DNA from 3 places in the Cyanobium sp. ATX 6F1 genome. Region 1 is predicted to be linked to each of the others. Evidence: predicted binding sites of a transcription regulator. Region 1 holds the regulator's gene; each other region holds the start of a gene.
What was found. Region 1 encodes NtcA, which controls nitrogen genes in cyanobacteria. Its sites were predicted from a motif close to GTANCNNNNGNTAC; they were not measured.
Positions count from the first base shown of each region.

Region 2: KBZ13_RS06920 (ammonium transporter) is a predicted target of NtcA. The motif match lies at 2,505-2,518, and genes of this name have one in related genera.
Region 3: urtA (urea ABC transporter substrate-binding protein) is a predicted target of NtcA. The motif match lies at 2,437-2,450, and genes of this name have one in related genera.

Region 1 is NZ_JAGQCS010000005.1:29,646-36,484, forward strand. Features, by position in the region: gene KBZ13_RS08705 (NIL domain-containing protein) at 1-30, opposite strand, end outside; gene KBZ13_RS08710 (thioredoxin domain-containing protein) at 97-666, shown strand; gene thyX (FAD-dependent thymidylate synthase) at 721-1,443, shown strand; gene KBZ13_RS08720 (thermonuclease family protein) at 1,475-1,984, opposite strand; gene dcd (dCTP deaminase) at 2,047-2,640, opposite strand; gene KBZ13_RS08730 (cob(I)yrinic acid a,c-diamide adenosyltransferase) at 2,640-3,191, opposite strand; gene ntcA (global nitrogen regulator NtcA) at 3,500-4,240, shown strand; gene KBZ13_RS08740 (DUF3084 domain-containing protein) at 4,341-5,552, shown strand; gene KBZ13_RS08745 (RuvX/YqgF family protein) at 5,549-6,022, shown strand; gene KBZ13_RS08750 (DUF3146 family protein) at 6,000-6,257, opposite strand; gene pth (aminoacyl-tRNA hydrolase) at 6,254-6,839, opposite strand, start outside.
Region 2 is NZ_JAGQCS010000003.1:347,444-354,282, forward strand. Features, by position in the region: gene acs (acetate--CoA ligase) at 1-1,434, opposite strand, end outside; gene KBZ13_RS06915 (HAD family hydrolase) at 1,551-2,201, shown strand; gene KBZ13_RS06920 (ammonium transporter) at 2,685-4,061, shown strand; gene sds (solanesyl diphosphate synthase) at 4,197-5,168, opposite strand; gene murI (glutamate racemase) at 5,191-6,003, opposite strand; gene KBZ13_RS06935 (N-acetylmuramoyl-L-alanine amidase) at 6,000-6,839, opposite strand, start outside.
Region 3 is NZ_JAGQCS010000012.1:28,184-35,022, forward strand. Features, by position in the region: gene KBZ13_RS14370 (ABC transporter permease) at 1-972, opposite strand, end outside; gene urtA (urea ABC transporter substrate-binding protein) at 1,076-2,389, opposite strand; gene ureG (urease accessory protein UreG) at 2,528-3,127, opposite strand; gene KBZ13_RS14385 (urease accessory protein UreF) at 3,128-3,796, opposite strand; gene ureE (urease accessory protein UreE) at 3,799-4,341, opposite strand; gene KBZ13_RS14395 (urease accessory protein UreD) at 4,413-5,327, shown strand; gene KBZ13_RS14400 (urease subunit gamma) at 5,597-5,899, shown strand; gene KBZ13_RS14405 (urease subunit beta) at 5,936-6,244, shown strand; gene ureC (urease subunit alpha) at 6,251-6,839, shown strand, end outside.

The sequences.
Region 1 (6,839 bases):
GGGGAAATGAAGGGTGAGGCGGCGTTTCACGCGGTTCGACCCGTCGCAACGAGGCTAGCGCTGCCAGAGTGCAGTCCTGTCCATCTTCCGCTGACCGTGTCCGGCGACCCTTCCCCCTCCCCAGCGACCGGCGCCACCGCCTCCCTGGGCCGACGGGAGCAGATCCTGCTGGCGCTGATCGCCGCCCTGCTGGCGGTGGTGGTGTTCGTCTTCCAAGGGGGTCTGCGCCGGGAAGCACCCCTGGAGCGCCTGGCCCGCCTGTCGCTCGATCTGCCCGTGGCCCTGAGCGACGGACGGCCCACCCTGGTGGAGTTCTATGCCGACTGGTGTGAGGCCTGCCGGTCGATGGCTCCGGCCATGGAGGCGATCGAAGATCATCACCACGGCGAACTGGATGTGGTCTTGCTCAACGTCGACAACCCTCGCTGGCAGGGCGAGGTCGAGCGCTATGAGGTCAACGGCATTCCCCAGCTGGAACTCTTCGATCGAGACGGTCAACCGATCGGACGCTCCCTGGGTGCCCGCAGCCGAGGGGAACTCGACGCCCTCACCGGTGCCCTGATCGCCCAGACCCCCCTGCCCCGCCTGGCCGGCGTCGGCAGCACCAGCCCCCTGGCCGGCGGCGGCGCCACCGCGGCCGTTACCGGTCCCCGCAGCCACGGCTGATTGCTGCCGCTAAAAAGGCCCCGTGCTTCGCTCAAGCCCACCCGTTCCCCCGCCATGAACCGCTTTCGGGTCGAGCTGATCGCCGCCACCCCCAACCCCCAGCAGTGCGTCTACGCCGCCATGCACCAGGACTACTCCGAGGATTTCGTGGCGGCCGACCGAGCCAACTGGCCCGATGAGACCCGGGCTGGGGAAATCTGCGTCAAGCGGCTGCTGGGGGGCGAACGCGGCCACTACGGCCCCCTGGAACACGGGCAGATCGTGCTGAACGTCGGCTGGTTTCCCCATTCGGTGATGCAGCAGGCCCGCACCCACCGGGTGGGTGTGAGCTTCGATGTGCAGTCGATGCGTTACACCGGCGATCGCATCCGCCGCGCCGCCAACGGGGAGCTGGAGCTTGAGGAGGTCTTCTACCTGCGGCCCGTGGGCAGCTACAGCGACCGCCAGGGCAAGAAGTACGCCTACACGGCCGAGGAGCGCGCCAAGGATCTGGCGCTCTGCCGCGCCGCCGCCGAGCGCTACCGCGACCTGCTTGACGCGGGCTTCGCCGAGGAGCACGCCCGCGGCATCCTGCCCTTCGACTACCGCCAGCACTTCGTGGTGAGCTTCAGCCTGCGGGCCTTCCTGCACTTCATGGACCTGCGGGCCAAGCTCGACGCCCAGGAGGAGATCCGCCAGCTCTGCGACCTGCTCTGGCCCCACTTCGTGGCCTGGGCCCCGGAGATTGCCGCCTGGTACGAGAAGAATCGGCTGCACAAGGCGCGGCTGGCACCCTGAGCGGGCCAAGACGGGCCATGGCCGAGCTAGCTCAGCAACCTCCCCCCTGTCGGCGGCACCAGCGGCGTTCCCAGGCGGCGATCGGCAGCCGCGGCGGGCCCCACACCCCCAGCCCCTGGCGCTGGGCCTGCCGTTCCTCTGAGAGAAAGGCCTTCGCATCGCAACGGCTGAGCTTCTGGCGGTAGACGAGGGCCTGACCACGCCGCACCAGGATCCAGTTGACGTTGCCCCGCTCGCTGAGCAGCTTGGCCACCGTTCGGCCGTAGCGGTCCGTGCCCAGAGGCGTGAGCAGGACCGGGCTGCCCGGAGGCAACAGCGCCCTCAGGGCCGCCCGCGACGCCACACCCCATGGGGGCTGAGCGAGCTCAGGCGCATCGATGCAGGCCAGCCGCAGCTTGAGCCGCCTGCCCTGGACCGCCACCATCAAGCTGTCGCCATCGACCACGGACAACACCTTCGCGCCCACCCGGCTGACGGAGTAATCCACCGAGAGCGGCACGGCGGCCTGGGCTGAACCTTGGGCGGCCAGTAGCAGCGGCAACGCCGCGAGGATGAAGCGCGCAGACCCCGTCCATGACACCGCCCCCGAAGCGCGAACTGCGCTCAGACCTTGGCGAGGGTCACCCGTTCCGGCTGGTGTTGGTACTTGCCGGAACGGTCGCTGTAGGTGGTCTCGCAGGGATCCCCCTCGAAGAACAACAGTTGGCAGATCCCCTCGTTGGCGTAGATGCGGCAATCGGCGCCGGACGAATTGCTGAATTCCAGGGTGAGGTGGCCCTCCCAGCTGGCCTCGGCGGGGGTGGTGTTGACGATGATCCCGAGGCGGGCATAGGTGCTCTTCCCAAGGCAGATCACGGTGATGTTCGCCGGCACCTTCATCTTCTCGAAGGCCACACCGAGGCCGTAGGAGTGGGCCGGCAGGATGAAATAGGACCCGTCCTCGTCCTGGTGCAGGGCGGCGGGTTCGAGGTTGGCGGGATTGAACCGCTTGGGGTTCATCACCGTGCCCGGCACATGGCGGAAGATCAGGAACTCCTTCGGCGAGAGCCGCAGGTCGTAGCCGTAGGACGAGCAGCCGTAGCTGAGCACCGGAGCCGTCCGGTTCTCAGGGTCGAGATGGCGCACCAGCGTGGGCTGGAAGGGCTCGAGCAAGCCTGCGGCGGCCTGTTCGTTGATCCAGCGATCGCACTTAAGCATCAGCTCCCCCGGCGCAACTGGGTGACCTGGTCGGCCATCGCCATCAGCGGCGGCGGCATCGACGGCCCGGTGAGGATCACATCGAGATGCGAAGGGCGCCGCTCCAGGGTCTCGCTCACATCGGCGGCCTCCAGGTAACCCAGTTCGACCGCCAGCCCCAGCTCATCGAGCACCATCAACTCCACCGAACCGGCGAGCAACTGCTCCCGGCTGAACGCCCAGACCTCCTGCACCGCCTGACGCTCCTGCTCGCTGGCGGGGGGGATCTCCAGACAACCGGGCACATCGGGGCGCAACCACTGAAGGCGGCCGCAGAGCCAGAGGCTGTGCCCCAGACCCTGCTCCACACCCCCCTTGAGGAACTGACTGATCAGCACACGACTGCCCAGGCCGGCGGTGCGCAGCGCCTGGCTGAACACTCCGCCGAAGCTGCCGCGGAACGGAGCCGTGTGGATCTGCAACAGACCTTCCTGCTGGCTCACGAGCCGCAGGCTGCGCAGGGGACGGGGGGCACCGTGGTCGAGGCCGGGTTTGCGCAGGCTGGCGGTCATCGGCACAGAAGGGGGAACACGGTGTCGCTCTGCCTGGGGCGCCGCGGCCAGCGAGGTGGCCAGCGACTTGGAGGGCCTGAGCCCCTGATCGGCAGCTGAAATCTGAGGGTGCAGCGGCAGGCGGGCCTGGGTGGCGGACCCTGAATGTAGCGGTGTCGGCCCCACCGGCAAGGCAACGGCACACCATCCCTAGCGCGAACGCACGTACCAGCACCCAGGAGCCAGAAACCTCCAGCGGAGCGATGGTGTCTGTTGATACAGGGGCAGCCAGGGGCGATCTTTAGCTTTTCACCACTTTCCCCGCCTTGATGGTCGGCGCCACCCGCGGTTTCAGCCGCTATAGCAGCGGTCCCAGCTCCGGAACGAGTGGCATGGCCTCCCCAGGCGCGGCTGGATCCGCCCCCACCCCCACGCTTCTGGATGTGATCCGGGGGCTCAGTGGCAGCAGCGTGGAAACGGTGGAGCGCAGCAAAACCATCTTCTTCCCCGGTGACCCCGCCGAGCGCGTCTATCTGCTGCGGCGCGGGGCCGTTCGCCTCTCACGGGTCTATGAATCGGGCGAGGAGATCACCGTTGCCCTGCTGCGGGAAAACAGCCTGTTCGGGGTGCTGTCCCTGCTCACCGGCCAGCGCTCCGACCGCTTCTATCACGCTGTGGCCTTCACCCGGGTGGAGATGGTGACAGCGCCTGCTACCTCCGTGCGCCGGGCGATCGAGGTGGACGCCAGCGTCGGCCTGCTGATGCTCCAGGGCCTCTCCTCGCGGATCCTGCAGACCGAGACGATGATCGAAACCCTCACCCACCGGGACATGTCTTCGCGGCTGGTGAGCTTCCTGCTGGTGCTCTGCCGTGATTTCGGCGTGCCCGGCAGCGAGGGGATCACCATTGACCTGCGCCTCTCCCACCAGGCGATCGCCGAAGCGATCGGCTCCACCCGGGTCACGATCACCCGCCTGCTGGGTGACCTGCGCAACGCCGGCCTGTTGCAGATCGACCGCAAGAAGATCACGGTGTTCGATCCGGTGGCCCTGGCCAAGAAGTTCAGCTGAGCCCACCGGCTCCAGCTCCGCCGCTGTCCCGCTCGATTCGTTCCCGCTCGATTCGGCTGGGTTGGATTCGGATGGATACTGAGAGCCTCCGCTTGGTTCCGTGTCCGGCTGGCTGCTGATCCTGGCTCTGCTGGTGCTCGGCGGAGTGCTCTCCACCTTCGGTGACCGCCTCGGCAGCCGCGTGGGCAAGGCGCGGCTGAGCTTGTTCAACCTGCGTCCCCGCAACACGGCGGTGCTGATCACGGTGCTCACCGGCAGCCTGATCAGCGCCGTGTCCCTGGGGCTGATGCTGCTGGTCAGCGAGCGGCTGCGGACTGGGTTGTTCCAGCTTGATCAGCTGGAGCGCAAGCTGCGGGACAGCCGCAGGGATCTGGCCAGCAGCCAGGCGGAGATCCGCCGGGCCCAGCAGGCGAGCGCGCGGGCCGAGCTCGGCCTGCACCAGGCCCAGGGGCAACTGGCCACGGCCGACCAGCGCGCCCAGAAACTGCGCAACGAACTGCAACCGCTTCAGCGGCAACGGCTCCAGCTGGAGCGGCAGCGCAATCTGCTCAGCCAGGACATCCGGGCCAAGGACGCGGACATCCGGCGCAACGAGGCGGAGCTTGCGACGGTGAACCAGCGCATCGCGGCGGGCGCCAAGGAACTGAAACGGCTTGAAGCGAAGTTGATCGATCTGCGCCGGGGGGACGTGGTGATCAGCAGCGGCCAGCCGTTGGCCACAGCCAAGATCAACCTGGAAAACGCCTCCCAGGCCACCCTCGTGATCAAGGCGCTGCTGCGGCAGGCCAACCTGGTCGCCTACCAGCGCGTGCTGCCGGACCAGGTGGCCAATCGCCAGATCCTGCTGGTGCCCCGCAGCGAGATCACCCGGCTCCAGGGTGTCATCACCAAACCAGGATCCTGGGTGGTGAGCATCATTTCCGCCGCCAATGTGCTGCGCGGCGAACAGCAAGTGCTGGCCTTCCCGGACGTGCGACCCAACCGCCAGGTGATCCGCCGCGGCGATGTGATGGCCACCACCGTTGTCGAGGCTGACCAGCGCAGTCCCGAGCAGGTGCGCAGTCGCTTGAATCTGCTGATGGCGGCCACCTTCACCCGCGCCCAGGGCCAGGGCTCCCTCGCCGACGGCGTGCAGTTCGACGTGGCCAGCTTCAACCGCCTGGGCAAGGAACTGAGCGAGCGGCCCCCGGGCCTGGCCGTTCGCCTGGAAACCGTGTCCGTCCGCAACAGTGACATCGCCGACCCGATCACCGTCGACCTGCGCTGGATCGACGGCCCCTCTCCGGCGGTGCGCAGCCTTCCCCGCCCATGACCCCTGCGCCGGCGGACGGGGCCCATGGCGGCCCCCTGGCGGCCCTGGATCCAGGCCGCAGCAAGTGCGGTCTGGTGCGCACCGATGGCTCGAGGCGGCGGGTGATCGAGGCCCTGGTGTTGCCACCAGAGGAGTGCTGGCAGCGAATCCAGCACTGGCAGGCCGAGGACCCGCTGGCAGCGCTGGTGCTCGGCAACGGCACCGGCAGTGGCGCCTGGTGCGCGCGGTTGTCGCCGCTGCTGCCTGTGATCCTGGTGGATGAGCGCGGCAGCACCCTGGCGGCGCGGCACCGGTTCTGGCAACTGGAACCTCCCGGCCCCTGGAGGCGCCTGCTGCCGGAAGGCCTGCGTCTTCCACCGCGGGATTGGGATGACGTGGTGGCCCAGCTGCTGCTGGAGCGTCACCTGGGGTGGCCCCTGGAGCGGCAGATCCCGGACGGGCGAGCTGTTACAGGCGTGCCCGCACGGTGAAGGCGTAATCGCCTCCCGGCTCGAGCTGGTAGTCGGCCTGCAGCAGAAAGCGCAGCAGGGCGTCCTGAATCAGAGCCCGCCCCAGGGAGGGCTCAACGCTGAGTTCGCCCCGATCGAAGGCCCAGCTGAAGGTCCAATGGAAGCCACCGGCCGTGACCTCGCCCTCCAGCAGTCGTCTGCTGAAGCTTTGGTGCAGCACGCGCAGCTGCGCGGTGGTGGCGGGAAGGCGACTCAGCGCGGTGGAAGCGAATCCGAAGCCAGATTGCCACCGGCCGTCACCTGAAAACTGTTCAGGCGGGTGGCCGCCCGCTCCAGCCCCAGTCGCTGGACGATCTCCACGCCGGCGATCACCTCATCGAGCACCGCACGCAGCAACGGTTGTTCGGCGGCCTGGAAGCGGCCGAGCACATGGGACAGCGTGCGCGCCTTGCGCTCTTCGGGGTTCAGGGCCGGGGCACCGATGCCGATGCGCAGACGCGGAAAGTCCTGGGTGCCGAGATGGGCGATGGCACTGCGCAGGCCGTTGTGGCCACCAGCACCGCCGGAGGCCCGCAGGCGCAGGCGCCCCAGGGGCAGATCCATGTCATCGACGACCACCAGCATCTGGCTGGGATCGAGATCGAACCAGTCGAGGGCGGCGCGGATCGAGCGGCCGCTCTCGTTCATGAAGGTCTGGGGCATCAGCAGCCGCAGGCGCCCGGAACCCTGGTGCAGGTCGGCGAGCAGGCCATGGAGCTTGGCCTGGGAGCGAAAGCGCACGCCATCCGCCGCGGCCAGCCGCTCAAGGGCCATGAACCCGACGTTGTGGCGGGTGGCC
Region 2 (6,839 bases), on a different contig from region 1:
GGGCCAGGGGCGCCGCACCGCCAGGTAGCCCCCTTCATCGACCCCCACGCTGTTGCCGCTGATGTCCACCACGTCGGCGGAGATGCCGGGCAGGGGAAGGGTGGCGGATCCGGGTTTGGTGGGGGTGGCCCCGGGCAGGGGGCTGATCATCACGCCGCCGGTTTCGGTCTGCCACCAGGTGTCCACCACCGGGCAGCGGTTGTGGCCGATCACCTCCCGGTACCACATCCAGGCCTCGGGGTTGATCGGCTCTCCCACCGTGCCGAGGATGCGCAGGGAGCCCATGTCGTACTGGTCGGGCACCTCCCGGCCGTTCTTCATGAACGCCCGGATCGCCGTGGGCGCGGTGTAGAAGATCGTGACCTTGTGCTTCTCGATCACCTCCCAGAAGGCCCCGGGCTTGCTGGGGCGCGGGGCTCCCTCGTACATCACCGTGGTGGCGCCGTTCGAGAGCGGGCCGTAGACGATGTAGCTGTGGCCGGTGATCCAGCCCACATCGGCGGTGCACCAGTGGATGTCGTCCTCGCGCAGATCGAAGATCCACTGGAAGGTGAGCTGGGCCCAGAGGTTGTAGCCGGCGGTGGTGTGCACCACTCCCTTGGGCTTGCCGGTGGAGCCGGAGGTGTAGAGCACGAACAGGCGGTCCTCGCTGGCCATCGGCTCGGCGGGCGCCTCGGGGCTCTGGGGTTCCACCAGCTCATGCCACCAGTGGTCCCGGCCGCTGGTGAAGCCCACCTCTTGGCCCGTGCGGCGCACCACCAGCACATGCTCCACCGATGGGCAACCCTCAGCGAGGGCCTGATCCACCGCCGGCTTGAGCGCCACGGGCTTGTCTTTGCGGAAGCCGCCATCGGCGGTGATCACCGCCTTGGCCGAACCATCGATCAGCCGGTCCCGCAGGGCCTCAGCGGAATACCCCCCGAACACCACCGAGTGGGGGGCGCCGATGCGGGCGCAGGCCAGCATGGCGATCGCCGCCTCGGGCACCATCGGCATGTAGAGCGCCACCAGGTCGCCCTTGCCGATGCCCAGGGAGCGCAGGGCATTGGCGGCCTTGCTCACCTCCGCATGGAGCTGGCGGTAAGTGAAGGTGCGCACGTCCCCCGGCTCCCCCTCCCAGATCAGCGCCGTCTTGTCGGCGCGGGGGCCATCGAGATGGCGATCGAGGCAGTTGTAGGAAACGTTGGTGGTACCGCCCTCGAACCAACGGGCGAAGGGCGGGTGGCTCCAATCGAGCACCTGCTCAAAGGGTGTGAACCAGTGCAGCTGCGTGCGGGCCTGCTCGCCCCAGAAGGCGTCGGGGTCGGCCTCCACCCGGGCCACCAGTTCCTGGTAGGCCGCGAGGCTGCCGATCTGGGCTGTGGCCGCGAGCTCCGCGGGGGGGGCGAACACCCGTTGCTCCTGGAGCACCGATTCGATCGTGGCCTCGCTCATCCATCTGCTGCACCGATCGCCCATTCAAGCCAGCGACCGTCCCGGGCGCCCAGGGGGGAGACGGATGTTGAAGGTTGCGGCCTCAAGGCCAGGAGGTGGGCTGGGAGGATGGCCCGATGAGCCGGCCCGCCGCCTGTCTGTTTGACCTCGACGGTCTCCTGCTGGACACCGAGCCCCTGCATGGCCGCGCCTGGCGGGAGGCGGCCCGCCATTTCGGCGTGGAGCTGGCCCACGAACAGCTGCTGGCCCTGCGGGGTCGCCGGCGCGATGACAACGCCCGCCAGGTGCGCCGCTGGATCAAGGCGGGCGAAGCTCCGTCCCCCACGCCGGAGGAGCTGTTGGCCGTGCAACAGCCGATCGCCAGGCAGTTGCTGCCCCAGGCCAGTGCGATCGATGGCGCGGCGGAACTGCTCGCCCGCTGCCGGGAGCTGGCCATCCCCATGGCCCTGGTCACCAGCAGCAGCCGTGAGGCGGTGGCGCGCAAGGCCGCTCCCCACCCCTGGCTGGGGCTGATCGAGCTGCGGGTGCACGGGGACGACCCTGAACTTGGGCAGGGCAAGCCCGCTCCGGATGGTTATCTGCTTGCGGCCCGGCGCCTGGGGGTGCCGGCGGGCGATTGCTGGGCCTTCGAGGATTCTCCGGCCGGGGCCCGCGCTGCCCATGAGGCCGGCTGCCAGGTGCATGTGCTCGCCGGGGATCTTGATGAGGGGGCCTTTCCTGCGGGGGTGCGCTTGATTCGCAGTCTTCGGGAGGTGGAGCTGGCCTAGGCGCTCCCCCACCGCTGAATGTAGGCAGAGGAGGCTGGCCTGGGCCGCACGTTCAATCCCCCCTGAACGTATGGAGACTCACGATCACCCAATCCAGCAGCATTTGCTGAGCGCAGGGAACCTCGTCCAAGTCATTCCAATCGCTCGCTCACCATCCAGCGGCCCTAGTTCCTAAAGCATGACCAAGAGGCACCACTCACCCGGCTGGTGAGCAACCCCGCCGAGACCTCTGCCGCGGAACGACCCCCGAGAGCCTCATATGCCCCCTAAATGCCTCCCATTGGCGCACGGATTTAACGATCTGTGCCTTTGGCTACAAGCCCAGTGCCGCGATCGCCGGACTCTGACCAAGCCCGTTTATCGATCAGTTCCTGCAAAGGGGCGTTGATGATGCGAAGGACCCAACCCTTTTCCAACTGGAGCGCCGCCCTCACGGCCGGCCCCTCTGCTCTCGAAACATTTGACAGCTTCCGCCTCAGATTCATGGCGGGAGTGGAGAACCCTCACCTGCGCCGGTTCGCCGTGGTCCTCCTGGCCGCCGGTGCCCTGGTGATGCCACTGATGGCCGGCGCCGCCAAGGCAGCGCTCACCAAAGTCCCCACCGATGGGGCCGACAACCTGCTGATGTTGGTCGGCTCGGCCCTCGTGCTGCTGATGACCCCGGGGCTGGCGTTCTTCTACGGGGGCTTCACCCGGGCCAAGAACGTTCTGAACTGCATGATGATGAGCTTCTTCCTGATGGGTCTCATCGGGGTGCTCTGGGTGGTGATCGGCTACAGCCTCGCCTTCGGAGTCGGATTCGGGAGTCCCTTCATCGGTGGCCTCGAGTTTTTCATGCTCAATGGGGTGGGTGGTCCCCTCGGAGATGCTCCCCTGGCCGATGGTTTCGCCATCAGCGCCACCAGTTTCGCCCTGTTCCAGGGCATGTTCGCGATCATCACCCCGGCTCTGATCAGTGGCGCTCTGGTGGAGCGCATCAGTTTCAAGGCCTGGTTCTGGTTCTGCCTGTTCTGGAGCCTGTTGATTTACTCCCCCATGGCCAAGATGGTCTGGGGAGGCGGCTTCCTCGGCTGCTTTGGCATCGGTGCGATCGATTTCGCCGGCGGCACGGTCGTGCACATCGCCTCCGGTGTGTCCGCCCTCGTTGCGGCCGCGATCATCGGCAAGCGCACCAACTGGCCCGAGCAGAAGAGCCCACCCCACAACGTGCCCTTCATTCTTCTGGGTGCAGGCCTGCTCTGGTTCGGCTGGTTCGGCTTCAACGGGGCCAGCATGTTCGCCTCCAAGACGGCCGGTTACCCCTTCCTCACCACCACCACCGCGGCTTCGGCGGCCCTGCTCACCTGGTGCCTGCTGGAATGGTTCCTCGATGGCAAGCCCACAGCCGTGGGTGCGGCCACCGGAGCTGTGGCGGGCCTGGTGGGGATCACTCCCGCCGCTGGCTTCGTCTACATGGGGCACTCGATCATCATCGGTGCTCTCACGGCTACGGCCTGCCTGATCGCCGTGAGGGTGAAGATGGCGATCAAGTTCGATGATTCGCTGGACACCTTCATGGTCCACGGCGTGGGCGGAACCATCGGTGCCTTGCTGACGGGGGTGTTCGCCGTCTCGGCCCTCGTTCCGGCGGACTACTTCCCCAAATCTGCCGAAGTCATGGCAGCCGGCGGCAACCTGGGGCTGTTTGTGGTTCAGCTCAAAGCTGTACTCATCACCTACGGATTCGTGGGTATCGGAACGGCTGTGATTCTCTTGATCCTTGGAGCGATCATGCCGCTCCGGATTACTCCCGAAGAGGAGGATCGTGGTGTCGACTACGTGCTGCACGGTGAAGAGGCCTACGACCCGATGGCCTACTGACCGCCGTTGGTCATCAAGCCCTTCAACTGCGCCCCCGCCCAGGCGGGGGCATTTTCATGGCCTCCACCCCAAAGCGCGAGATCTCAGCAGCGACCGAGCAGGGATTCAGAGGCGATGGACCACTGATTCAGGAGCTCAATACAGGCGGCTGAGCACGAAATCAGGCAGGGCCAGCAGGGCGCTGCGGGATTCAGAGGGAGCCAGCCAGGCCAGGGTGCCGGCGGCCTCACGGGCGAATTCTTCAGCCAGAGCCCTTGAGCGCTGGATGGCACCGGAGCCGCGCACCAGCTCGAGGGCTTGCTCCAGATCGCCGGGCTCACAGAGCTCCCGTTCGATCAGGCCCGCCAGGGAGGGCCGCTCTTCGAGGGCATAGAGCACCGGAGCCGTGAGGTAGCCGGTGGCCAGATCGCTGGCGGCCGGCTTGCCCAGCTGCTGGTCACTGCCTGTGAAATCGAGGATGTCGTCGACCACCTGGAAGGCAAGACCCAGCTGGCGGCCGAAACGGTAAAGATCGTCGAGCTGGTCGGCGGGAAGTCCGCTGAGCACACCGGCGGCCCGGGCGCTGTTGGCGATCAGTGAGGCGGTCTTGCAGTAGCTCTTGTCGAGGTAGGTGGCGAAGCTCTGACCCGTGTCGTAGCGGTAGAGGCCCTGGCGCACTTCGCCATCGGCGAGATCCATGATCACCCGCGAAAGCAGCTTGACCACCTCGAGATCGTCGAGGTTGGCGAGGTGCCAACTGGCCTGGGCGAACAGAAAGTCGCCCGCCAGAACCGCCACCCGGTGATTGAAACGACTGTGAACCGTGGCCACACCCCGACGGGTGGAGGCCTCATCCACGACATCGTCGTGGACCAGGGAGGCCGTGTGGATCATCTCGGTGATCTCGGCCAGGCGCCGGTGGCGCGGGCTCAGCTCCCCATCGGGTGCCAGGGCGCGGGAGAGCAGCAGCACGATGCCCGGGCGGATGCGCTTGCCTCCGGCGCTGAACAGATGCTCGGCGGCCGCCTGAAGAATCGGGTGGCCGGCACCGATGAGGTTGCGCAGGTCACTGAGCAGGGTCTCGAGGTCGGCTTCGACCGGCTGGAGTAACTCTGCGACCGTTGCCATGGACCCCTCCGGTCCGCCGATCCTAGAAGGCCCGGGAAAGCGACTGCAGGGACACCTGCTCCACGGTTGGTCGCTGGCCCAGCCAGGGGGTGGCGGCGCTGGCGAAGCTCTCGGCGCAACCGGTGACGCAGAAGCGGCCTTGGCCAACCGCCTCGAGTTGGTGGGGACGGCTGGGCCCAGGGCCCTGGCCATCAAGCAGCGCCTGCAGCCGTGCCACGGCGGCGACGGCGGGATCCACCAGCAGCACCTCTTCTGGCACCAATTGGCGCAGAAGCGGCCCCAGCAAGGGGTAGTGGGTACAGCCGAGCACGATCGCCTCCACCCGCGCCTCCAGTAGCGGCTGCAGGTAGGACTGGGCCGCTTGGATCAATCGTCGGTCCCGCAGGTTTCCCGCCTCGATCAGGGGCACGAACTCCGGGCAGGGCACCTCCAGCACCAACGCACCCTGCAGGTGGTGGCGGATGGCCCGGCCGTAGGCACCGCTCGCGGCCGTGGCCGGGGTCGCCAGCACCCCCACGCGCTGGCTGCGCAGTTGGGTGGCGACGCTGTCGATCAGGCCGTAGACCGGCACTCCGGCCTCATGCACGGCCACATCAAAGGCCAGGGCATTGGAGGTGTTGCAGGCCATCAGCAGGGCATCTACCCCTTCGGCCCGCAGCCAGGCCACCACCTCCGAGGCAATCGCGCGTATCTCCTCGGGTGAGCGTTGGCCGTAGGGCACCCGGGCCGTGTCACCGAGGTAGAGGAAGCGCTGCTGCGGGTGTCGCACCAGGAGTTGGTTGAGCACGGTCAACCCCCCCAGGCCGCTGTCAAAGAGCCCCAGCAGCAAACTCACTGTCCGCCCCTGAGGTAGTTGAGCAGGCCCGTGGCGATCGCCAAGGCCAACCTGCGGCGGTGCTGCCCGTCCGCCAGGCGCGGTGAATCCAGTTCACCGGTGACGAAGCCCATCTCCACCAGCGCCGCCGGCATCACGGTGCGGCGGATCACGAAGAAACGACCCTGGCGCACCCCGCGGTCAGGGCTGCCGGGGGAGACCGCCAGCACCTCCTGCTGCACCGAGGCCGCCAGGCTGCGGGCACTGGCACTCTCGAAATAGAAGGTCTCGATGCCATTCACATCCGGCCGCGACATGCTCAGGGCGTTGGCGTGGATGCTCAGAAAGATGTCGGCGCCGCTGCTGTTGGCGAGCGACACCCGCGGCGGCAGGTCCACATCCACCTCGCTGGTGCGCGTGAGCAGCACCTGAACCCCCCGCTGCTGCAGCAACTGGGCCACCTGCAGGCTGACATCGAGCACCACATCGGTTTCGCGCAGGCCACCGATGCCCACCGCCCCAGGATCTGGACCGCCATGGCCCGGGTCGATCACCACCTTGAAGAGCCCCCGGGGCACCCCCGGCAGCCCGGCCGCCGAGGGGGTCGGGCCGCTGGTCCAGCGGGGCACGGGGGTGCGCCAGCTGGCGGTGGGGGCCACCGGGGTCGGGGCATCCAGGTCACCTTCGCCGATGGCCTGGAATCCACTGGCCGCCAGCCCTTTGAACTCAAGACGCCAGCGGTCCCGGGCGGTGCCTTCGAGCTTGAGCTCACGGGGATCCAGCTCAGTGCCGGGGGCAAACTCGAGCACCAGCCGGGTGCTGTTGGGGGTGGGTTTGCCGATGCGCACCTCCCGCAC
Region 3 (6,839 bases), on a different contig from region 1:
ACTCAGCACACCGATGGCGAGGGCCGCCACCACCGTGCCCATGAGCTTGCCCACCCCTCCGAGCACCACGACCATGAAGCAGTCGACGATGTAATTGCCTCCGAGGTTGGGGCCCACCGATCCCAGCAGGGTGACGGCGACACCAGCCACACCGGCCAGACCGGAGCCGACCAGGAAGGTGAGCGCATCCACCTTCTGGGTGGGGATGCCGAGGCAATCGCTCATCGGCCGGTTCTGGGTGACCGAGCGGATGCGGATGCCCCAGACGCTCTTCTGCAGGAACCAGGTGACCGCCACCAGGGCGGCGATGGTGAGGGCGATGATGAACAGGCGCGCAGTCGGCATGTTCACGGCCCCCACGTCGATGGAACCGCGCAGCCAGCTGGGCGCGGTGACATCGAGGTTGCGGGCGCTGAACCAGGGTTCATCAAGGGCCCGCTGCTGTCCGAGGACGGCGGCCACGGCGATCCCCACCAGGCCGGCGACGAGCCAGTTGCCCACGGCGAGGATCGGGGTCCAGCGCTGTTGCCACCAGGCCTTGGGGGTGAGGCGAGGCAGCAGCAGACCGAGGGCCACCGCCAGCACCAGGCCGATGGCGAAGGCACTCGAGACCGAGCGCACAAACTGCTGCAGGATCAGGCTCACCCCCCAGGTGGCCAGCAGGGTTTCCAGGGGCCGCCCGTAGAGCCTGCGGATCACGGTCTTCTCCAGCAGCAGACCGGCCAGACCACTGACCAGGAAGGCGATCGGAATGGCAATCAAGATGTAAATCGGGAACAGCGCTTCCGGCACGGCGGCCTTGAAGATGTTCTGCACCACATAGGTGGTGTAGGCCCCGATCATCATCAACTCGCCATGGGCCATGTTGATGACGCCCATCAGCCCGAAGACCACGGCCAGTCCGAGTGCGGCGAGCACCAGCACCGAGCCGATGGCCAGGCCGTTGAACAGTGTTTCGTAGAGAAGATCCATGGCGTCCCGGCGGAACCGGGCAAGGTGAACGGTCAGCCCAGAAAGCCAGGCACGAAAAGAGGGGAGATTCCTCCCCCCTCTGAGGTCGATGGCCTGACGGCGATCACATCTTGAACTTGCCGGCGTCAGGACGCTTCTGGGTCCAGTCGCAGGTGTAGCCCTTGGTTTCAGGCACAAACTGGTTCCAGGCAATGGGCTTGAGGATGCCCTTGTTCTCGATGATCTTGAACATCCCATCCTTCTGGACCTCGCCGATCATCACCAGTTCAGTGGTGTGATGGTTGGGTTGAACTTCGATCGGACCCTGAGGGGCATCGAACTTCACTCCGATCAAGGCCTCACGCACCTTGGCGTTATCGGTGCTGCCGGCCTTCTCGGCACCCTTGGCCCAGAGGTAGACCATGTTGTAAGCCGACTCAGCCGGGTCGTTGGTGACCCGCTTCTCGCCATACTTCGCCTTGAAGTCAGCGGTGAACTTCTTGGAAGCCGGGGTATCAAGGCTTTGGAAGAAGTTCCAGGCGGCATAGGTACCTTCAAGGTACTCAGGCCCGATGGCGGCCACTTCCTCTTCCGCGATCGAGAAGCTCATGATCGCGTAACCGTTGGCCGGGGTGATGCCGGCAGCCTTCATCTGCTTGAAGAAAGCAACATTGCTGTCACCGTTCAGGGTGTTGACGATCACACCACCCTTGGGCAGGGCCTGCTTGATCTTGGCAATGATCGGCGCCACCTCAGTGTTTCCAAGGGGAAGGTAGTCCTCACCCACCAGCTTGCCGCCTTCTGCCTTGAGCTGTTCCTTCATGATCGTGTTGGCCGTACGTGGGTACACGTAATCGGAGCCCACCAGGAAGAAGTCTTTGCCCTTGTTCTTCAGCAGCCAAGACACAGCCGGCTCGGCCTGCTGATTGGGCGTAGCCCCGCTGTAGAAGATGTTCTTGGAGCACTCCTGACCTTCGTACTGGATTGGGTAGAAGAGGAAGTGATCCTTGGCCTCGAACACCGGCAGCATCGCCTTGCGGCTGGCGGAGGTCCAGCCTCCGAACACCACGTCGACCTTGTCCTGATCAATGAGTTTCTTGGCTTTCTCGGCGAAGGTGGGCCAGTCGGAAGCGCCGTCTTCCTCGACCGGAACGATCTTCAGCTTCTTGCCAGCAACATTGACACCACCGGATTTGTTGATCTCCTCGATCGCCATCAGCTCGGCTTCGGCCACCGTGTTCTCGGAGATAGCCATGGTGCCGGAGCGGGAGTGAAGGATCCCGACCTTCACTTCACCGTCGAAACCGCCGCCGCCGTCTCCGGAGGCCATCTTGTCGCCGCCACCGCCCCCACAGGCCACGAGGGAAAAGGACGTGGCCAGAGCGGTGGCGCCGCCCAGCAGACGAAAGGCCGTCTTCTGCGTCGAGGTGGGCTTCATTGAACAAAACTCCTGGGTGTGGTCCGCCAACTAGCGGAAAGGGCAACGTATCGACGGGTACCTCGGAAAACATGTAGCGGATCGCACCGTTTGGCCAACCCATGGGCGGCCTGTCACAGACCCAACGTCAAACAAGTCTCAATCCGGTAGCTGTTGCAACAGAAACTTCTCCACCTGATCGAGGCCCTCTCCCGAGCGGAGGTTGGTGAAGCACCACGGCAGACCCGGGCGCATGCGCTCGGTGTCCCGCTCCATCACCTCCAAAGAAGCGCCCACCATCGGGGCCAGATCGATCTTGTTGATCACCAGCAGATCGGAGCGGGTGATGCCCGGTCCCCCCTTGCGGGGGATCTTGTCGCCGGCGGCCACATCAATCACATAGATGCAGCGGTCGACGAGCTCCGGGCTGAAACTGGCGGCCAGGTTGTCACCGCCGCTCTCCACCAGCACCAGATCCAGGTCGGGGAAGGCCTGCTCCAGCTCCTCCACCGCCGCCCGATTGATCGAGCAGTCCTCACGGATCGCCGTGTGGGGGCAGCCGCCCGTCTCCACCCCGCGGATGCGCTCGGGGGCGAGGGCACCGGCGCGGGTGAGGAACTGGGCGTCTTCCTGGGTGTAGATGTCGTTGGTCACCACCGCCAGCTGCAGCCGGTCCCGCAGCGAGCGGCACAGGGCCTCCACCAGGGCCGTCTTGCCGGAACCCACGGGCCCGGCCACCCCCACGCGCAAGCGGCTCATCTAACTGCGGAACAGACGGGAGTAGAGCTCAGCATGCTGCAGCTGGGCCAGGGCCGCCCCGACCCCGCCGCTCCAGAGGGCGCGGGGGTCGGCGCCCACCAGCTCCCGGGCGCGGCGCTCCAGCAACGGCCCCAGCCGCAGCTGCAGGGCCTGGCCCGAGGTGGCCCCCAGGGGCACCAGGCGCACGGCGGCACTGATCTGATTGGCCACCCAGCCGTGGAGGTAGGCCTCGATCAGCTCAAGGGGCTCCAGCTCCAGGCACACCCCCGCCCAGGCCCAGGCGGCGCTCCAGCCCAGCCCAGGAGCTGCAGCTCCAGCCCCAGCCGGAGGCAGGGGCCAGCCCAAGTCCTTCAGCAACTGCAGCAGCGAGCGCCCCATTTGACGCTGCTGGGCCCGCAGCTCCGCCGCCTCCCGCTGGGCCAGCAGCCAACCGTCGAGTTCGGCCGCCGCCGGCAGGTCCCCCTGGGCCAGGGCCTCCATCAAGGGACCCAGGGCCGCGGCCTCGATCGCCACCAGGCCGCGCTCCAGCTCAGCGATCAGCCAGCCCTCCAGGGCGGCGACCTCGGCCAGCTGACCGCGCTGCACCAGCACCTCCAACCCCTCCGAATAACTGAAGGCGCCCACCGGCAGGGCTGGGCTGACCAGCTGATAAAGGCGCAGGCGGGACAGGCTCACGGCTGGTGGTGATCGTGGGGCCCCTGATGGCTGTGATCGTGGTGGCTGGGCCCAGCCCCGGCATAGGCACCGCCCTCGGGCAGGAAGGGCGCCTGCAACCGCTCCACCAGCAGGCCCCGCTGCCGCAGCAGGTCCTCGAGCACGCTGTCGACCCTCAGCCGCAGCTGATTGGCATGAACTTCCAGGGGCACATGGCGGTTGCCCAAGTGGTAAGCCGCCTGCAGCAGCGCCAGGGGATCGGCGGCGCGCACCACCAACAACGGTTCGGGGGCCGCCTCCACCAGCACCACAGGGCTGCCGCCCGCCGGGACCAAGCGCTCGCCGGGCTCCAGGGCCGCGCCCCGGGGCAACTGCAGCAGCAGATCCCTCCCGCAGGCGCTCCTGCGGTGGCCCCGCAGGCTGGTGCGTTGGTCAGCGTTCAGGGGCAGGAGCAGGACCGAACCGGCCTCGGGCCCTTCGGCTGGGCCGCCCAGGCGATTCACCAGCACCAGGGGCGTCGTGGCTGAGGAGCCGGAGGGGCCGAGGGGAGAGCGACTCATCACTGGCGACGGGGAAGGCGACAGGATGGGCGCCTAAGCCATTCCACCATCAGCCCCCGCTTGCCCCCCGCGTGATCGTCAGCCCACCCGAGCGCACCACCACCCCCTGGCGGGCCAGCGCCCAGCTGTGTTTCAGCCGAGCGGACCCTGGCGGAGCCACGGTGCACCAGGGCGGAGCCACGGCACCGCTCAAGATCCAACGTGCCTTCCGCCAGCAGGATGGTCGCTGCGAACTGCCGCTGCTGCACACCGCCGGCGGCCTCGTGGGGGGCGATGAGCTCGCCATCGAGGCCCAGCTGGGCCCCCGAAGCCAGGCCCTGATCACCAGCGTGGCGGCCCAGAAGGTCTATGGCACGGTGGGACGCTCGCGGATCACACCCAAAGGCACCTGGGCCCGGCAGCGACTGCAGTTTGATCTCGCCGCCGGGGCGGACCTGGAATGGCTCCCCCAGGAGCTGGTGCTCTACGCGGGCGCCCTGTTCGAGCAGCACAGCCGGGTGGAGCTGACGGCCGGGGCCAGCTGGCTGGGGGCGGAGGTGGTGCGGCTGGGCCGCAGCGCCGACGGCGAAACCCTCGGCTCCGGCAGCTGGCGTTCCTCCCTGGAGATTCGGCGCGCCGGGAGCTGGAGTCTGGTGGACCGCTTGGCACTGGGGGGCGAGAGCCTCACGGACCCCCATGGCCTGGGGGGATCCCCCGTGTTCGGCAGCCTGGTCTGGGCGGCGCCAGAACCCGTGAGCGAGGCGCTGCTGGAGGCATGCCGCGCCGATCGACAAGGGCTGGAGGGGGCCATGGCCTGCGGACGATTGGATCAGGGGCTGGTGGCCCGTTACCACGGGCCCTCCACCCAGGCGGCCCGCTGGTGGTTCACGCGCCTCTGGGCACGCATCCGCGCCGAGCGCGGCCTGCCGCCACCTGAACTGCCGCGGGTGTGGCCGTTTCAGGAATCACCCTTCACTCACCTCCCCTCCCCTGGGGAAGCCCCATGAGCCGGCAACGGCTGGGCGCGCTGAGCGAGCGGGGGCTGTTGGCGATCGGGCCCATGCCCTGCTGGATGTCGGCAGCGGCAAGCTGGCGAACGCCTGCCGGTGCTCCGTGGGGGCCGCCTGCAACGGGGGGATCCCGTCTGGCTGGAGACCGAGGGCGCCTGGGGGGAGCAACAACGCCAGGGGATCTCATAGGAGTCGTCACAACCGTTCCCCCTGAACCCGTCCACACGCCCAACCACTGCCAGAGTGCAGCCGGCACGCCAGCACCCATGCACCTGACCCCCCAGGAGAAGGACAAGCTCCTGATCGTCACCGCCGCCCTGCTGGCGGAGCGACGGTTGAACCGCGGCCTCAAGCTCAACCACCCGGAGGCGGTGGCCCTGCTCAGCTTCCTGATCCTGGAGGGGGCCCGTGACGGCCGCAGCGTCGCCGAGCTGATGCGCGATGGCAGCACCTGGCTCAAGCGCAATCAGGTGATGGAAGGCGTTCCGGAGCTCATTGGCGAAGTGCAGATGGAGGCCACCTTCCCCGACGGCACCAAGCTCGTCACCCTCCATGACCCCATCCGCTGAGCGCCTGAACCCATGAGCCCACTGATTCCTGGTGAAATGATTCCCGGTGAACTGATCCCCGAGCCCGGCGTGATCGAGCTCAACGCCGGTCGCCCCGTGACCACCATTGGGGTCGCCAACCGCGGCGATCGGCCCGTGCAGGTGGGCTCCCATTTCCATTTCCACGAGGCCAACGAAGCGCTGGTGTTCGATCGCGACGCCGCCCGCGGCCAGCGGCTCGACATCCCCGCCGGCACGGCGGTGCGCTTTGAACCCGGCGATGCCCGCGAGGTGCAGCTGGTGCCCTACGCCGGCGCCCGCCGGGTGTTTGGTTTCAACGGCCTGATCAACGGACCCCTGGAGTAAGCAGCCATGGCCTATCGGATGGAGCGGAGGGCCTACGCCGAGACCTACGGCCCCACCACGGGCGACCGCCTGCGGCTCGCCGACACCGAGCTGATCCTGGAGGTGGAGCGCGACTTCACCACCTACGGCGATGAGGTGAAGTTCGGCGGCGGCAAGGTGATCCGCGACGGCATGGGCCAGGCCCAGACCAGCCGCGCCGACGGCGCCGTCGACACGGTGATCACCAACGCCCTGATCGTCGACTGGTGGGGGATCGTCAAGGCCGACATCGGCCTGCGTGACGGCCGCATCTGCGCGATCGGCAAGGCCGGCAACCCCGACATCAGCGATGGCATCGACATCATCGTGGGGCCGGGCACCGAAGCGATCGCCGGCGAAGGCCACCTGGTGACCGCCGGCGGCATCGACACCCACATCCACTTCATCTGCCCCCAGCAGATCGAAACGGCCCTCTCCAGCGGGGTCACCACCCTGCTGGGGGGCGGCACGGGTCCGGCCACCGGCACCAACGCCACCACCTGCACCCCCGGTGCCTTCCACCTGGCCCGCATGCTCCAGGCCGCTGAGGGGTTGCCGGTGAACCTGGGCTTCTTCG